One region of the Paenibacillus sp. FSL H3-0310 genome, then DNA from elsewhere that is predicted to be linked to it. Evidence: riboswitches for the same ligand, from Rfam matches in the RefSeq annotation. Region 1 holds a riboswitch; the other holds the start of a gene.
The links. Region 1 has a riboswitch for cyclic di-AMP ahead of MHH63_RS23600 (C40 family peptidase). Riboswitches for the same ligand answer to the same signal wherever they lie in the genome.
Positions count from the first base shown of each region.

Region 2: it holds a riboswitch for cyclic di-AMP, as region 1 does, so the genes downstream of both, MHH63_RS11625 (APC family permease) here and MHH63_RS23600 (C40 family peptidase) in region 1, are expected to answer to the same signal.

Region 1 is NZ_JBBODC010000002.1:942,737-949,680, forward strand. Features, by position in the region: gene MHH63_RS23575 (transglycosylase domain-containing protein) at 1-599, shown strand, start outside; gene MHH63_RS23580 (AbrB/MazE/SpoVT family DNA-binding domain-containing protein) at 804-1,277, shown strand; gene MHH63_RS23585 (YwhD family protein) at 1,357-1,863, opposite strand; gene MHH63_RS23590 (M1 family metallopeptidase) at 1,967-3,973, shown strand; gene MHH63_RS23595 (hypothetical protein) at 3,985-4,815, shown strand; cyclic di-AMP (ydaO/yuaA leader) riboswitch at 5,034-5,172, shown strand; gene MHH63_RS23600 (C40 family peptidase) at 5,230-5,658, shown strand; cyclic di-AMP (ydaO/yuaA leader) riboswitch at 6,021-6,163, shown strand; gene MHH63_RS23605 (C40 family peptidase) at 6,169-6,660, shown strand; gene MHH63_RS23610 (GNAT family N-acetyltransferase) at 6,850-6,944, shown strand, end outside.
Region 2 is NZ_JBBODC010000001.1:2,557,610-2,564,553, reverse strand. Features, by position in the region: gene MHH63_RS11645 (ABC transporter ATP-binding protein) at 1-139, opposite strand, end outside; gene MHH63_RS11640 (FecCD family ABC transporter permease) at 195-1,229, opposite strand; gene MHH63_RS11635 (FecCD family ABC transporter permease) at 1,229-2,284, opposite strand; gene MHH63_RS11630 (iron-hydroxamate ABC transporter substrate-binding protein) at 2,504-3,511, opposite strand; gene MHH63_RS11625 (APC family permease) at 3,715-5,532, opposite strand; cyclic di-AMP (ydaO/yuaA leader) riboswitch at 5,656-5,815, opposite strand; gene MHH63_RS11620 (disulfide oxidoreductase) at 6,010-6,474, opposite strand; gene MHH63_RS11615 (DsbA family protein) at 6,471-6,944, opposite strand, start outside.

The DNA of each region.
Region 1 (6,944 bases):
CAGCCATTCTAAAAATAACCGATTCAAATGGCATGGTCCTGTATGAAGCACCTCAACCCAAAGGAGTAACCGTCGTAGAACCTTCAGCTGCCTATGTCCTGACTCGTTTAATGGAGGGGGTATTCGAGACTGGGGGGACGGGCAATCGTGTGGCTTCCATAATCAAACGTCCGGTAGCCGGCAAGACCGGTACTACGGATACAGATGGCTGGATGGTAGGTTTCACCCCGGAGCTATCCACGGCAGTCTGGGTTGGATACGACAAGGGGCGCGACATCGCAACTACCGACGGACGGCGTGCGGCTCCTATTTTCGCCCAATTTACTGAAAAAGCGCTGGAAAATGTCCCTCCAAAAATTTTCCCCATTCCAGATGGAGTGGTCAGCGTATACGTCAATCCACAATCCGGTAAACTTGCTACAGCAGCATGTCCCGACAAAGAACTGGAAACCTTTATTAGTGGAACTGAGCCCACCGAATACTGCGAATTGCATGGAACTGGCGCCGCTCCTGCTGTCGATGACACACAAAGCAAGGTTGATCCTGCGGAAGAGAACCGTTCCCTGTGGAAGAACATCAAACGCTGGTGGTTGAATTAGCCTCTTCATTTATATTGAAGGGGTTTTTCTTTTTTATAAGTTATATATTGTAGTAACAACAGAATTTCCAAATTCAAATATCACTTATCACATAAGGGATGTAACCGTTTTATTTATTATGCTTACCCCATTCTCTTAACTCTCAATTACTGCTATAATAGTTATTAGAAACCAAAATAAATTGATGTAAATGAGGGACATGGGATGAAGGATACAGGCATGATCCGGAGTTTAGACAGTCTTGGGAGAATTGTGGTTCCCGCAGAAATCCGTATGACGCGTAATATCGACATTGGTGATCCTATCGAATTTTTTGTTTTAGACGAAAAAATCATCGTCCTTAGGAAGTACACCTCGACAGAGTGTACATTTTGCAGAAGCCACGACCATGTCACCTACTATAAAGAGCAGTTTATTTGTAGCAGCTGTCTAAAAGAAATTGTCGATCCTGAACGCATGTCTCAATTGCCAGAGTCACGTGAGGATTTTGTTGTTGAGGCACCAGAGCACAACACCAGCATCCGAAAGTCGAAGACAGAGGAAATGTGCCAACGTCTGGAACAAGCTATTGAAGATCATCCCTATGCCAACCAAAAAGAACTTGCAGAAATCCTCGGGATTAGCCAAGCCAGAGTGAGTCAGCTCAAACGCAAGCTTAGCAGTACAAGCAAATCATAAATTAAAAAAGCTTCGACGCTCCTATTTCCGGAGGTCGAAGCTTTTTCTATATCGGATAACCCTTCTGGAGGCTCCTATACTATTCAGTCAGTGCAGCTTTAAGCTCATCTGAGGATGCATTCCACCATGCTTCATTATGAGAGATCAGAAGGGATTTGAGCGCCGACTTCTCAATGGCTCCAAGCCCTGCCACATCGATCTTGCGTTTAAGAGATGCATCCAGCTTATTGACATGCTCGGCAAGAATTTTCCATCCGCGGCGCGCTTCTGTATCAATCCACATTTCACAGGCTGTGATTCCACCATAAAATTGAGCTTCCAATGTACGGTCTACCGCTACCCATACCACCCAAACCTGTCTTCCATTCGGTACATCTTCACGATTCATGGAAAATTTAATTCCTTTTTCCACCTTGCTCTTGGCATGCATGGCACCGATATCAATAACCGCCACATCACCATCAATAATGACAGGTGAAACGTTGTTGAGATCTATAGAGCCTGCTCCAAAGCCTTTATGTTTACTTTTAGCGTTCACAATATTTAAGGCAATCTGTTTCTTGCCCTCCGGTTGTATGTTGTCCACGAGTGCACACCCTTCCTCTTACGAATAATTTAATTTTAGCTAATAATGCGGCGATTGCAAACATATACATCCCGTAGATGCTTGTCACGGGAGGAATCACACTATGAAGTCACTGTCATTAAAGTACATCATCTTTGCGACCCTGGCCATCCTCGCGCTGCTGGGAGGAGGAATATGGGCCTTTTCAGGGGATAGCTCAACAGCTTCTGTTACTAGCTTTGCTTCAAAAGAGGCCAAGTCCTCCAGCGGCACAGCGCCTGCAGCCGTACCACAGCAGGTATTGCCTGAGAGCGCACCCGTCCCGGCAGAGGAGGCTTTAAGCCAGCGGGTAGTCGAGTATCACATTGATGTCCAGCTTGTTCCTGACACAGAAACCTTAAAAGCTTCTGAGACAGTAACCTGGACACACCCCGGAGTAAAGCCAGTAAGTGATTTATATTTTCACATGTATCCAAATGCATTCGCCTCATCAGATACCACCTTTATGAAGGAATCCGGGGGGACGCTCAGAGGCGACAGCATGCCTGAGAACGGCTTCGGAAATATGACGCTGACCGATCTGCGCACGACAGAGGGAACTTCGCTAATGCAAAGAGTGCAATATGTTCAACCTGATGACGGCAATATCAACGATAAGACGCTTCTAAAGGTACATCTTCCTCAGCCTGTTAATGGTGGGGAAAGTGTAACACTTAAGCTTCAGTATGAAGTCCAGCTGCCCAAAATCTTTGCTCGCATGGGTGCTTCAGGTAACTTCGTTATGGCTGGGCAATGGTTCCCTAAGCTTAGTGTATACGAGCCTAAGGGCACACGCGGAGTTAAAGAAGAAGGCTGGGACCTGCATCAGTATCACGGGACCTCTGAGTTTTACAGTGATTTTGGCATCTTTAATGTAACGATTGCCGTTCCTTCCAACTATACGGTGGCTGCGACCGGATTTCCTGTAAAAAATGCCAAGCTCAAACAAGATCAAAAAATATATCAGTTCTACGCCGATGATGTCCACGACTTCGCTTGGGCTGCATCCCCTGATTTTACAGTAGCAGAGGAAGCTTTCTCTACGCCGGAAGTGCCTGGAGTACGAATTAAGGTGTATCTCGACCCACTGCACAAAGACTTACAAGAGCGTTACCTTCAAGCTGCCAAGGCTGCCCTGACCTACTTCAGCAAATGGTATGGCCCTTATCCCTACTCTACGCTGTCTATTATCGTCCCACCTAAGGAGGGAAACGGCGCTGGAGGAATGGAATATCCTACCCTTATTACAGCCTTTGGGGCCGCAGATTCTTCGCCAGATACCTCACTTGAAAGAACCGTCATTCATGAGATCGGCCATCAATACTTCTACGGTATGGTAGCCAGCAATGAATTCGAGGAGGCCTGGCTGGATGAAAGCTTTACTTCCTATGCCGAAGACAGACTTATGGAACAAGAATACGGTATCAAGTCTAATTTGCCTTTACAGGCCAGCCTGGTAACTATACCTGAGCCGTTAAATCTGGAAACGTGGAAATATGCAGGGGCGGATTCCTATAGCCGAAATGTTTATATCCGCGGCAAGCTTGTACTTAAAGATATCGAACGCCAGGTAGGTACCAAAGCAATGAACAACATCATGTCCTCCTACGCTCGTAAGTTCCGTTTCCAGCATCCCGCTACGTCAGATTTTCAGAAAGTCGTTGAGAAGGTAACCAAAAAATCATGGCAGGCCTATTTCGATGATTACATTTATGGTGATGGTGCGCCTGACTTCTCAGTAGATACGATTACTTTTAAAAAAAATAACAGCGGCGATGCTCAAAGCTACGAATCATTAGTGAAGATTTCAAATAAAGGGAGCCATTACGTTGATGTTCCCGTGAAATTCACATTCGCCGACAGCTCTTCGGTGCAGCGGGTCTGGAACGGTGAAGGAGCAGAGACTACGTTTCAATTGTTAAGCGATAAGCCTCTTCTCTCTGCTGAGATTGACCCTGAGCATTCCATCTTATTGGAGAGCAAACATTTAAACAACTTTAGGCTGGCGGAAATAGAGCCCAAGACGCTCTCTCGCTGGACGTTAAGTGTAACTAAACTACTTGAAACCGTGCTCGGAACTCTTGTCTGGTGAGGTGAATGATTGTGAGAACATCGATAACCCGCGGCTGGCAAAGCATGAAGGAGCAATTTTATATTTTAATTCTGCTCTTCATCTACCGACTGCTCTGGGGCTACTTTATGTATGGTTTCATCCGATCTGCTATTATTCCAATTCTACTGCGCTATCCAGATAAAGACGCCGGCGGCAGCGGTATGGGCAGACTGTTGTATTATATCGAGGGACAGTTCAGCTTGAATACTGACCCTGCGATACGCACTTGGTTATGGATGCTTCTAGGACTTGTTGTCTTGCGACTTCTGCTTTCTCCTTTCATAAGGGCAGGATTGCTGCATGAGCTGCACCAGGAGCGAAAGGGCGAGCGCGGGTTGTTCTTTTTCCCCGGCATGAAGATCTATGGACTACCTGTCTTAGTCTTTAGCCTAATCGAATGGGTGCTGACCCTGCTGCCGCTTTACTGGCTTGCTCCAAAAATGTACGGGCTGTTCTTATCCTCTTTGTTTAACTACACTTTGTTACTTCATTTAGTACCATACGTATTGGCATGGCTTATATATATTTTTATCGTGCGCCTGTTTCTTCTATATATGCAGTTTGGTTACACCGGCGGTACAGGAATGTTCTCCTCACTGTTCATCTGCTTGCGGTCACTGATTCCTGCTATAGGTGTTTCCATTGTACTTGGTGCGGGAGGCTTGCTCTTACTGCTAGTGTGCGGACTGACGGGTCTGTTCTGTCCCGGCCTGCCGGCACTTATAATACGGCAAATCTCACCACTACCTTCTACGCTCTTAAAAATGTGGGGAATCTCTGCACAATATCATCTATGGTGTAGCAAAGCATTTCCACAATAAATTAACCTTATTTGACGTAATAAAAAGGTCCCAATTCCTGTATTCAGGAGCTGGGACTTTTTCTCATTACGGATAACTTAAGAGTATTTGCAAAATCATAAAAGCTCTGTTACAATAAGTCCTGTGCTATTAGTAACAATTTTGTAATCAATTGAAACGATTCCTACATAACTAAATGTATTTATCGTAAGTGTAACTGTCGAAACGTCATTCTCTTGGTGCTTAACACGCCTAATTCCTTTGCACCGGGAAGTGGGGGAACCATATTTTGGGTGAATTGATCTCGCTTTACAGGGATCATAGGGAATCTTCTACCGAACCCTTAAGCTAACCTCGCAGGCCTTGGAAGGAGTACATCTTTTGAAAAGACATAATTTAAGAAAAAAATGCGTCGCTGCGGCGCTAGGACTTGTAATGGCATTATCTATTGGTGGAGGAAGCGCCTTTGCCGACTCTAAGATGGACACTGTAATCTCAAAGACTATTGGAGTTGCCTATAAAACCGGAGGTACAAGCACTGCCGGATTTGATTGCTCTGGATTTACAAAATATGTATTCAAGAATGTGGGTCTTACTTTACCTCGTACATCAAAAGCTCAATATAGCGTTGGAACTGCTGTATCCAAAAGCAATCTGCGTTCTGGTGATCTAGTGTTCTTTAACACACTTGGCAATGGAGTATCCCATGTCGGCATTTATGTTGGAAACGGAAAATTCGCACAATCGTCCTCTTCGCGTGGAGTGACCATCACTTCACTCAGTCAGGCCTACTGGGCCAATCGTTATGTTGGCGCTAAAAGAGTAATGAGTACTTCAGCTTATCAAGCTGTAGCCTTCGATTGAAACCTTCCTCACAACTATAACCTCATAATTACAACTATATGAACCTGAATCTGATTATTCCCGTAATCAAATTCGGGTTTTTCTTTTTTCCATAATATATTTTTACACTAATAGAGCCCAATTGAAACACGTTTATTTGATAAAAATTGCAATTATATTAAAAATTAGGTCATTATTAACGCTTACATATGCCTTTCTACCGTAAAAATGCCAATTTTTCTGCATTAATATGTTAAAAACGATTGCCAAGCGGCTTTCTGTTTGTTACAATTAGCGCAGTGAGATTTTAGTAACATTTTTGTAATCATTAAGTTGTTATTTACAAAGGTTTTGTCATGTATTGATTACAAGCTAATCCTAATCAACAGTATGAGCCGAGTTTCCTAACTATTAGGAAAACGGGGGAACCAACTTTGGGTGAATTGACCTCCATTATATAGAGGGGTCATAGGGGACCTTCAACCGAACCCTTAAGCTAACCTCGTAGGCATTTGGAAGGGGTATACACTTTTGAAGAAGAAGTTAGCAGCAGCAGTACTAAGCTTTTCCATCATCCTCACCATCGGAGCAGGAAGCGCTTTCGCAGATTCCAAAATGGATAAAGTGATTGACAAGGCCATCGGTACTAAATACGTATCCGGCGGTATATCCACTAACGGATTTGATTGCTCCGGATTTACAATGTATGTGTTTGATAAGATTGGCATTAACCTTCCACACCAATCAGGTTCCCAATATCAAATGGGCACAGCAATCTCCCGTGATGATATAAGAGCCGGAGATCTTGTATTCTTCAATACAAGTGGCAAAGGTGTCTCCCATGTCGGCATTTATGTCGGTGAAGGTAAGTTCGCACACGCTTCTACCTCACGCGGTGTTACGATTAGCTCTCTGAGTGATAGCTACTACGTGAAACGCTACGTTGGTGCTAAGCGCATTATGAGCACAGACGCTTACCAATCGGTTGCTGCTGAATCGGAAGACAATGATGATGTTCAATAAGTAACGTACATAGGCTCTTTTCCAAGGTAACTCTTGGAGGAGAGCTTGTTTTTTTGTCTTATTACTTATTTACCCCTCTCATAATTTGTAAAACATTCCTCTCATATAAAGTTTCTGAGTCGAACCTCCCCCATTTTGTATATAATTAGTAATATAGCAATGTCCTCGTGAAAGGAGATCGTTGACTTTATGATAAATCCCTCGGTAACTTTTCATGTTGTTCCTATGGAGGCAATTCACGGAGAAGCTATTTGTAAGTGGAGCTATACGCCCCCATATAATAT
Region 2 (6,944 bases), on a different contig from region 1:
GGATTGTAGATTTACCGGAGCCGTTAGCGCCCACTAGTGCGGTGATTTTTCCCGTAGGGATAGACAAGTTCAAGCCTTTAACTATAGTAGCCTCTGCATACCCAATACTTAATTCTTCTGTATTCAAACGTTCTGACATGATCTACAACTCCCTTAAAAGTTTTATGGAGCTATGCTCCTAAGTATGAACTAATTTACGCTTTAGACTTGGCGAGTAAATATAAAAAGTAAGGTGCGCCAATAATCGCAACCACAATGCCAGTCGGAACTTCCGCAGGTTGCAGCACCCATCTGCCGATGGTATCAGCGGTAATCATAAGAAGCGCCCCTGTCAAAGCACTAGCAGGTAATAACACTTGATGGCGGGGTCCCACGAGCCTGCGAGCCAGGTGTGGTGCTATCAGGCCGACGAAGCCAATACCTCCGCTTACCGCGACGCAGGAGCCGGCAAGCGCTACGGCTGTTACCAGAAGGAGAATACGTTCCTTCTCCACACGCATTCCTAGACCTAATGAAGTATGGTCCCCTAGATTCAATACATTTAGAACCCGGGCTTTATAGAAGGCGAACGGTAACAGAATCGCGATCCAAGGCAGCAAAGCAAGGACGAATCTCCAATCCCCACCCCATATTTTCCCGGCGATCCAAGTAGCTACAAATTGATAATTATTAGGATCAAGCCTAAGTGCCAATACAAGCTGGCAAGCATTGATTCCTGCAGCGACCGCAATCCCGATAAGGATCAGCCTTGTAGGAGACAGACCATCTGCCTTCCGGTAGGCAAGAATATAGATTAAAGCTGCGGTCAGGCCAGCCCCACCAAGCGCTAGGAGAGGCAAGACAAATACCGGAGCTGCTGTTGTAGCCGGAAAAAACGAGATAAAAATGATTACCGCAAAACCTGCACCAGCACTTATGCCCAGCGTAGCCGGTTCAGCGAGTGCATTACGTGCGAGACTTTGTAGAATACAGCCCGATACTGCAAAGCCCGCTCCAACTAACAATGAAATTACGATGCGGGGTAATCTGAAATCAAATAAAATAAGCTTTTGCTGATGTGTTCCATCACCCATGAGTGTATGTAATACCTCTAGTGGGGATAGACGCATAAACCCTGTATTCATACTGACTATAAACACAACGACGATCAGTATAGCAAGGAGCGCTAACACCGTTAAGGCGCGTGTGCGGCGTTCTTTTTCATCTGGAGTAAGGGTTAATTTGGGCATTACAGCTCCCCCTTCCGCTTACTCGCTAAATAAATAAAGAACGGTACGCCGATGATGGCAATTAAAGCTCCTAGCGGTGTCTCATAAGGTGCATTTATCATTCTTGCGGCAATATCTGCAAAGATAATCAATAAGCTCCCTAGAACTGCCGAGCAAGGGATAATCCAGCGGTAGTCCACTCCAACGAAATAACGTGTAACATGTGGAATAATTAGTCCTATAAAAGCAATCGGGCCAACCGTTGAAACCGCGCTTCCAGCTAAGATAACCACAACAATCATACATGCCAATTGAACTATCCTTGTCCGCTGCCCCAGACCAACCGCTACTTCTCTTCCTAAGCTGAGCAATGTGACGGATCGTGATAACATCATTGCTGCAATTAAGGCTACGGCCACCCAAGGGAATATAATCTTGATCTGAGTCCAGCTAGCTCCACCCATCCCACCAGCTAACCAGAAGGCTATGTCCTGAGATAAGTTGAAAAGAATAGCTACTCCCTGACTAATAGCAACCAATAAAGCACTAACAGCCGAACCTGCTAATGTCAATCGCAAGGGGGTCAGGCCATTAAAAGAAAGCGAACCGATTCCGAATACGATAAAAGAGGCCACAGCGGCACCGATAAAGCAATACAACATTAGTGAAGTGAATGAGAGTGAGGGTGCAAAAGCAAATACTATGGCCAGCGCTACCCCTGCTCCTGCATTCAAGCCTAACAGCCCTGAATCCGCAAGCGGGTTTCTTGTCATCCCCTGCATGATAGCCCCTGCTACTGCGAAGCAAGCACCGACTAAGGCGCCAGCAATAGCACGTGGAAATCGCAGTTCTCTAATTACCTGATGTTTTTGTAAATCTGGATTGAAATGAAATATAGCTTCCCATACCGTAGCTAACTTGATATCTGCTGCACCTACTGAGACCGAAAGTGCCAATCCGAAGGCAATGGCAGCAAGTCCAAAAATAAGAATACCAATGGCAGCTGCCGGTCGGGTATGTAGAGCTTTTTTGGGTTCATTTTTAATACGATTTGCGAAATCTGAGGGTGAAACCATGAGTCGTCTCCTTATTCAATAGTTACAATGGTTTATATGATAACAACAATCATTCTCATTATCGCAAAAATATTTATGTTGTACAATTGCAGGATCGATTTTTCCGTACTATGGGTTGGTTTATAAAAAAATGGTGCAGATCTTTGTATCCCGAGATACTTGATCTGCACGCTCTTCCCCACCGAAATGATCAGTCTCATTCATGGTGAATTACGACTTTTATTTCACAAGACTTTTTAGCACATCGTCAATGATTTTTCTGCCAGCGTTCGCACCACTGTAAAGCCAGCTGCTTGTTGAGCTCATTTCATGCACATTTCCAGCTTTTACAGCTGGGATGCCCTTCCAGATTGCACTATCTAGGATCTCCAAACCCTCAGTCTTATCACTATTTACAAGGAAAATATGATCTGCGGTCAGCTCAGAAAGCTTCTCTAGTGAGATCGGATTCCAAGTTGCTCTTGTTCCTACTGGGATCTCTGTTACTAAGTTAGGCAGCGTTACGCCAAGGTCTGTATATAATACAGCTCCACTGCTGCGGGTTTCGTCTACAATATAGAAGTTTTTTTGCACCAACCATAAAATAGCCGCGGACTCTTGTCCAATAGCTCCTGCAAGCTGTTCTTTCGCAGCCGCTGCTTTAACATCATAATCTTTAATGGCTTTTTCTGCTTCAGGGGTTTTGTTCAAAATCTCACCCATCTTGAGCAACGATTTGCGCCAATCTTGATTTAGTTCATCCCCAATTACATAAGTGGGTGCAATCTTATTCAACTGATCGTAAATCCCGTTCTGAACAGAAGACTCCGATGGGATGATAATAAGATCCGGAGCAAAGCTGGTTACAGCCTCTAACGGAAGGTCGTAACTAATTGTAGGAACATCCTTCAATTCAGTGGCCAGATAATCCTGAACGCCGTTTGTAACTGACCATTGAGCTACTGGAGTTACACCCAGAGTTACCAAAGAGTCTTCCAAATATGAACCCAGAACGCGCTGTGGATTAGCCGGAATCGTTACTTTATGACCCATTGCATCTGTTAACGTCTTAGGTGCAGCAGGTGCCTCTGTAGATTCTGCTGTAGGCGCTGTTGTAGGCGCTGTTCCTGCATTTGATGAGCTTTCAGCATTATTATTACCACAAGCGGAAAGTATTAGCGTCATCACTATTAGTCCGCTCATCGTCACTTTCATGCTTCCTGATCTTTTTCTGTTAAGCCAAAACATTAAAAACCCTCCTATATGTAACTGCTTTGATATTCAAAGGTGACCTTTACCTCTGCTTCACTTTTAAATGATATTGATTCTCATTCTCTGTGTCAACATATAAATTTCAAATTCTGTGGATTTGCAACAATTTCCTTCATATAAAATACAAAAGAGGTTATATTCCGAACGTTCCGGATATAACCTCATCTTTAATCTTCTACTTATTTATTTAAATGATACGGGACAGTCGCTACTACAACGTCCTTTTGATTCATTAGATACGAGCGGATTAAAAAGCTGGTCTGATTATGAAGCACGGCTTGCCACCAATGTTTGGTAATAAACTGTGGAATCAGAATCGTGATGTGATCCGTCGCAGCGGTCTTCCACTCTACCGTATCGATAAACTTCACTAACGGACGAATGATACTACGATATCTGGAACGAAGAACAATCAGGCGTACACCTGGATTCCATTCCTCCCACCGTTGCTCCATCTTATGAATGTCTTCTTCATCAAAGCCTACATACACAGCAACAACATTATCTGTTAGAGACTTCGCATAGCTGATGGAATGTAATACAGCACGTGTAACCCCTGCAACAGGAACAACTACAGTACTTCCTTTAATTACAGGTTTATCAGTAGCCGGACATATACGCAGTTGATCCGCAGTATTCAAATAATGCTTATGAATACGGTGGAACACGAACATTACAGCAGGTAAGAAAATGAATGCCATCCATACGCTCGAGAATTTAGTAATGATAAATATAAGCGTAATCGTCAATGTAGTCAGCATACCGATGGTATTTACTACAAATCTTTTCACCCATCCAGCGGGTCTTGTTTTGATCCAATGCACCATCATCCCCAGTTGGGATAAGGTAAAAGGAATGAACACGCCTACCGCATATAGTGGAATCAAACCTTCCGTATTCCCATGGAATGCAGTCACAAGTATGATAGACATAACTCCTAGAAAAATAATGCCGTTTGAGAAGCCCAGGCGGTCACCACGGACCATAAATGCATGTGGCAGATATTTATCTTTTGCAAACATAAAGGCGAGCAGCGGAAACGCTGAATATGCTGTATTAGCTGCCAAGAACAAAATCACTGCTGTAATCCCTTGAATGAAAAAGTACAATCCGCCACGGCCAAAGGTCGATTCAGCGATCTGAGAGACAACCGTAGCCTTTTCATCTGGCACAATACCATACCAATATGCCAGCACAGTGATTCCGGTAAACATAAAGCCAAGGATAAGTCCCATGATCATTAGCGTCTTGGCTGCATTTTTCTCAGCCGGTGCCTTAAAGTTTGGGATCGCATTAGATACGGCCTCAACCCCCGTTAGGGCTGAACAACCAGAGCTAAACGCTTTTAATAGTAGAAACAAACTTACATTAGATACGGCGCTGCCTATTTCAGGAACATTCGCATGCGCGCCACCCATTGCATATTTAACGATACCGGAGATAATCAGAACAACAATCGAAACCACAAACAAATACACTGGAATTGCGATAAATGAAGCCGATTCAGTCACTCCGCGAAGATTAATGATTGTTAATAAAACGATAACAGATACAGCGATGAGAACAGTATGATTATGAAGACTTGGAAAAGCCGATGTGATCGCATCCGTCCCTGCCGAGGCACTAACCGCTACGGTAAGAATGTAATCCACCAATAATGAACCCCCAGCGAGCAGCCCTGTCGGAATACCAAGATTACTCTTGGCTACGATATAAGCTCCGCCTCCTTGCGGATAAGCAAAAATCGTCTGCCGATAGGATAAAATCAGGATGGCCAGCAGGCCCAATACGGCTAATGCAATTGGCAGGGAATACCAGATGGCAGTAAACCCGGCAGCCACTAGTACAATCAGAATTTGTTCCGTTCCGTAGGCTACAGACGAGAGCGCATCAGAAGACAGAACAGCCAGTGCTTTAACCTTGGATAACTTTTCATGATCGAGTTCATTCGACTTCATCGGACGTCCGATCAATAGTCGTTTTACCTTGCTTACCATGGTGGATACAGTTCCTTTCTTTGGGAGCTGAAACGGAATTTCCGTGCGCTGTTTTCATCGGTGGATTTCATAAATGCAGACACAAAATAAGCATACGGAAATGATCCGCATGCTTATGCATGGTCATTTTCCCACCTTGCTTACGAGGTTAGCTGGCGGATTCGGGCTGTGGTTATAGCCCTACGGTAGAGGTCTGTTCGACCCGGTTCCGATTCACCCCATTGGCATGAATGCCAAGTTTGGTTCCCCCGTTTTTCCTAAGAAAATTCAGCGCATATTCAACTTCTCACAAGGTCTAATATTAGTCTACAAAGTGCCTACAGTAAAGCGTTGAAAAAAATGAAAAAAGAATGAAAAAACATCCAATAAGCTCAAATATAGCGTCTTATTGGATGCTCTCTTTCATTATCTTCAATTATCCCTCTAGCCCGTGATTTTAATACCTTTTCAGCTTTTTTGTACCTTCCAAAGTAAAAACTAAAATCCTAAGCTCTCCTCAGCATCTACTTCAATCACTTCTTCTTCCCTACGTCCATACCAAAGAAGGAGACTTATTAGAGCAAAAGCGATTAAAGCTAACAAAGGAATCGTTATAAATCCGAAGTAGTTCAAGTAATCTTTATTACAAGGAACACCAACTGTACAAGGTAGAACTTTACTTAACGCTGGAATCTTCTGTTCCGCATAATGATAGATTGAGATACTGCCACCAATCAAACTTAATGGAAGCACATAAGGAATGATGCGCTTATCTCCACGGAAAGTGGCAATTCCCAACAAAAATAACTGCGGATACATAAAAATCCGCTGAAACCAGCAAAGCTTACAAGGTTCATACTTCAAGACTTCACTTAAATACAAGCTACCAGCTACAGCAACCAAAGAGACGAACCAGGCCAGATAGAGGCAGTTACGCTTGCAAAAAGATAGGAATTTTGTCACTTTGCCTCCACTGCTTTTGCGGCGGTGTTAATTTCAGATGTAATCGCTTCAATATCGAAAGGTTCAGCCGTTTTCACTCCATTAATGTAGAGCGAAGGCGTAGTTGTCACGCCTGAGTCAGTTGCCAACTGAATGTCTTTCTTCAGCTCATCTGCATAAGTTTTCTCTTGGATGTCTTTACGCAACAGATCGTAATCGATCGCTAATTTCTCTTTTTCAGCAAGGCTTACCAAGAAATCCTCAGTCGCCCATTCCACGCTCTCATCCCCTTGCTGCGCATACACAGCATCATAGAACTTCCAGAATTCATCCTTATTCTGATGGTATACAGACAATGCAGCTAGTGAAGCTGTCTCAGAGTCAGGACCAACGAAAGCCATATTTACAAAGTAAAGAGCTGCTTTTCCCTCGTTGACAAAATCTTGAACAATTTTCGGTTTCATGGAGCCAGCAAATTGGGAACAAGCTGG